Regions from separate parts of the Levilactobacillus sp. genome, predicted to be linked through region 1. Evidence: predicted binding sites of a transcription regulator. Region 1 holds the regulator's gene; the other holds the start of a gene.

Region 1 (2,206 bases):
CAATTTGAAGAGTGCTAACGGCCCGGTTCGCCTAGCCCTTGCGGCTCTAAGCGAAATCCTTCATTCTATGATTTTTCTAATATCCGGCTGGACTGGCTGACGGGTTGGTAATCACCTGGCTGAAGGTTGAAACTGAAATTAACGTGCTGATTGTCGTAATGACGGTGTTCCGATATCTAAAATTGGTCAAACCAGGCGCCTGCGTCAGCCAGGGTTCCGCCTGCTATGGGGAACACCTTCAGCCTGAGGAGCGGTCTTCCGGTTCGCTTGAAAGCCTGGCAAGACCACCAGTCTCTCAAGTCGTCCCGCGCTGTAACCTGGCAAATAACGCCAGGTAACACCGCCGACACAGCCGGCTCCGCCCTGGCTGCCTCCGGCAAGGTTGACGGTTATCAGTAACACTGTGTTAATGAAAGACTAGTTGTCAATGTAGCTACTACCTGGGATTAAAGCAACTGTTACTAGCACGCACTACCGTAGCCGAGAGTGCGCCAACAGGCAACTGTCGTCACACTCTTTTTAAACGGCAAGCGGCCAGTGATTCCTTGCTCACCAATCCGTTTAGCCCGTTGTTTATAGCTGAACTTTCACAAGTCTGATTTGTGAAGGACATTTAGCGGTCCTCGAACTGACTTTTCTGGTGGCGTTTTCACAAAGCGTAAACAAAAAGTCGTAATCCCCCAAAAGATTACGACCCCGTTCTATTCTTTGCTGTTGTAGTGTTCCAAGAAGTAAATCAACGTTTGTAATTCGTTGGTCAAGTCCACGTTTTGGACCCGGACGTCCTTGGGTACCGTGACCCGCAATGGCGTGAAGTTCAAAATTCCCTTCACCCCACCGGCGACGGCATCATCCGTGACGGATTGGGCGACGTCGGACGGCACCGTTAAGATAGCGACCTGAATCTGTTGTTCTTCCAGCTGTGTCCGCAATTCCGTCATCGGATAAATTGGCACACCGCTTTGAATCGTGTTGGCAATGTCGGCGTTCACGTCAAAAGCGGCGCTGATCCGGACGTTGCCATCCTGGTGGAAGTTAAAGTTCAACAGGGCATGACCCAAATTTCCGACCCCGATTAAGGCCACGTTGGTCAGCCGATCTTGGTTCAGAATCTTCTTGAAGAATTTAATTAAACTTTCAACATCGTAGCCGTACCCCCGCTTACCCAGGGCACCGAAGTACGAAAAGTCTCGGCGAATGGTGGCAGAGTCAACTTTGACCGCCTCAGATAATTCAGTCGAGGAAACACGCGTCTTGTCCGCGTCCAACAGGATATTCAAGTAGCGGTAGTAAATGGGGAGCCGCTTAGCTGTGGCGCGGGGAATCTTTTGTTCTGTCAAAAACGAGACCTCCTAATCAATCTTGCTGGTCACTGCCAGTCTGGCAATAACCATTTCTCTAAATGACAATCTGATTGTGAAATTTACTTTCTTACAAATTATAGCATAACCGCCCGCCTTGTGAAAGAAATTGCAATACTTTTTCACAATTCTTTAGGAATTTCGGTCTAATTGCAGAATATGCTAAAATAGACCTACTGAGGTTTTGACTGAAAGGCACCCAAACTGCCGCGTAAACCAAAGATTTTCAAGATATCTCAATTACCCTAAAAATAATGAATACCCCATCAAGGAGGTCATACCGTGATTCTTTTGCAAGTCCAACAGGTTACCCGGCGTTTCGGGGCGACCGTCTTATTTGAAAATGTAACCATGGACGTCCCCGAGCATGGCCGCGTGGCGCTAGTTGGCCGCAACGGTGCTGGGAAGTCCACCCTACTGAAAATGATTGCCGGCGAAACCACCCCGGACGTCGGTCAGATTACGACCAAACGGGGGCTGACCATGGGCTACCAAGCCCAAAACGCCGGACTGGCCTCGTCCAAGACCGTCTGGAACGAAATGCTCGACGTCTTCGCTGAGGTCCGCGCCACCGAAAAACGCATCCACGAACTGGAACAGCAGATGAGTGATCCCGCCGTGATTGCGGATACCGAACAGTTCCAACAGATCAGTGCGACCTACGATCAGCTCCAACAAGACTTTAGCGACCACAACGGCTACGGCTACCAGGCCGAAATTCGTGGCGTGCTCCACGGTTTTGAATTTGGCGAAGAATACTACGACAAGCCCATCAACGAACTTTCCGGTGGGCAACGCACCCAACTGGCCTTGGCCAAACTGTTGCTGGAAAAGCCCGACCTGTT
Region 2 (2,206 bases), on a different contig from region 1:
CGTCCAGGTAACGGACAGAGGTCTTTTCAAAGTAAACTCGAGGTAATTTAATCCATTGCATATTATTTCGCCGCTTTGCAATCGTTTTGATGTTCAACAGGTCAAATGAGGAAACGTTGTGAGACACGGAGTTCTTACCCCATGAACCAGTCCCCAAGGTCAGTGATGGCACCATTTCGTTGTAAAGGTTCCCAATCCCACCGATAGCGGATGGGGTGTTGACCAAGACCCGGCTGGCCTTCATCTTGATGCCAAATTCAGTGGCCAGATCGTCGTCCATGGTATGGATGGCTGCCGTGTGGCCCAGCCCACCGAAGTGCAGCAGTTGGTCACAGAGGTCAAAGGCGTTTTCCTTGCTGGTGGCCTTGTAAACGGAGATCATTGGGCACAATTTTTCTTGAGACAGTGGGAATTTCGGTCCCACACCCGTGATCTCAGCGGCCAAGACCTTGGTGCCAGCGGGAATCTTGATGCCGGCAATGTCAGCGATCTTCTGGGCAGACATGCCGGGAACGGGGCCCTTAACGCCGCCTTCTGGCTTGAACATGGCTTCGGCTAAGGCCTTTTCGTCGCTCTTCTTAATGAAGAAGACGCCACGTGCTTGCATTTCTTTCTTAACTTCCGCGTAGATTTCGTGGTCAATGATGGCACTGTTTTCAGAAGCACAAACCATCCCGTTGTCAAAGGTCTTGGATAAGACGATGTCGTAAACGGCCCGCTTGATGTTGGCCGTCTTTTCAATGTAAGCCGGACCGTTACCAGGACCAACCCCTAAGGCTGGCTTCCCGGTGGAGTAAGCGGCCTTGACCATGCCTGGACCCCCAGTTGCCAAGACACTGGCAACCATCGGGTGGTTCATCAAAGCGGTCGTGGCTTCGATACTAGGCTTTTCGATCCAAGAGATCACGCCTTCAGGTGCCCCGGCCGCAATGGCGGCGTCGCGCACGACCTTAGCCGCCATGACAGAAGACTTTTGTGCTTGTGGGTGGAACGCGAAGATGATCGGGTTACGCGTCTTGACCGCAATCAGAGACTTGAATAAGGTCGTGGACGTTGGGTTGGTGACCGGCGTGACCCCGGCTAAGATGCCCAGCGGTTCGGCCACCGTAATCAGTTGGCGTTCGTGGTCGTCTTTGATGATGCCGACCGTCTTGTCCTTTTTGATTGAGTGCCAAATTTCTTCAGTTGCGTACATGTTCTTGATGGCCTTGTCTTCCATCACACCCCGACCCGTTTCGTCGAAGGCGGCTTGGGCCAGTTCCATATGGTGATCCAACCCGGCGATGGCCATCTGATGGACGATGTGATCGACCTTGGCTTGGTCAAAGCTGTCCATCGCGCACAGGGCGTCGTGAGCCTTGGCGGTTAAGCGGTCGATCATTTGATCAACAGTTTCATTGTTTTCTTGTTTTTTAGTAGTAGTTTTCTCTTTCACGTCTTTTAACATGGTTATGCCTCCATTTTTGAAAACATCTTTGTTAACTTCTTCACGAGATATATCATATCATGATTTCAAAATTACGCAAGACATTTTTGTTAAAAATATCACAATTAATTTATCCAGCTTACTAGCCCTGATTTAGCAAGGCTTACAGCCGTTTTAAATGTAAGCGCATACACCTCGGCAAAAATAAATTACCGGTTCTTCTATCTGTGAATAAAATCACTACCGAACTGTTTTGTTTTCATAACTATCCGTAGTCTTTTCAAAATACGCCCCCCATCTCACCGGCGAACACGCCCCGCCACAGTTCTCAGGTAGCCGGCCCGTGATTGTGCTAAAGTAGAAGGTAAATACATTATCGAAAGTGCCGGTAACCACTGGGACTTTCACTCGTCGAGAGGAGTTGAGAACTGTGCAAGCTTGGCGGTTCTGGCGGGAAGCGACCCGTCATTTTTTCCAACACTGGGGGAGCTACGTGACACTGGTCTTCGTGACCAATCTGGCCATTAGTTATTTGGCGGTGCCGGCCTTGACTTGGCTGACGTCCGCTTTGATGGACTGGCAACACGTCCCTTACGTGTCCTACACCAACATTGGCGCCATTGCGCTCCAGCATCCCTTGGCCATCATCGGCCTGGTGCTGATCTTACTGGTGGTCGTCACCCTGATCTATTGGCAATTTGCCTACTTATTACTGGGGATCATTAACATTCGTAACGGGCGCCCGGAATCCACCCGGTCCCTCTTGGCCGACACGGTCCG

Evidence for each region. Region 1 encodes Rex, which represses fermentation and respiration genes when NADH is low (regulators of the CRP and FNR family bind a similar motif). Its sites were predicted from a motif close to TTGTGAANTANTTCACAA; they were not measured.
Region 2: a site for Rex is predicted at 1,534-1,551, ahead of adhE (bifunctional acetaldehyde-CoA/alcohol dehydrogenase). Genes of this name have one in related genera too.

Annotation. Positions count from the first base shown of each region.
Region 1 is NZ_JALCJA010000005.1:93,026-95,231, reverse strand. It holds gene LKH74_RS09285 (redox-sensing transcriptional repressor Rex) at 702-1,340, opposite strand; gene LKH74_RS09280 (ABC-F family ATP-binding cassette domain-containing protein) at 1,644-2,206, shown strand, end outside.
Region 2 is NZ_JALCJA010000002.1:47,931-50,136, reverse strand. It holds gene adhE (bifunctional acetaldehyde-CoA/alcohol dehydrogenase) at 1-1,447, opposite strand, end outside; gene LKH74_RS03050 (glycerophosphodiester phosphodiesterase) at 1,857-2,206, shown strand, end outside.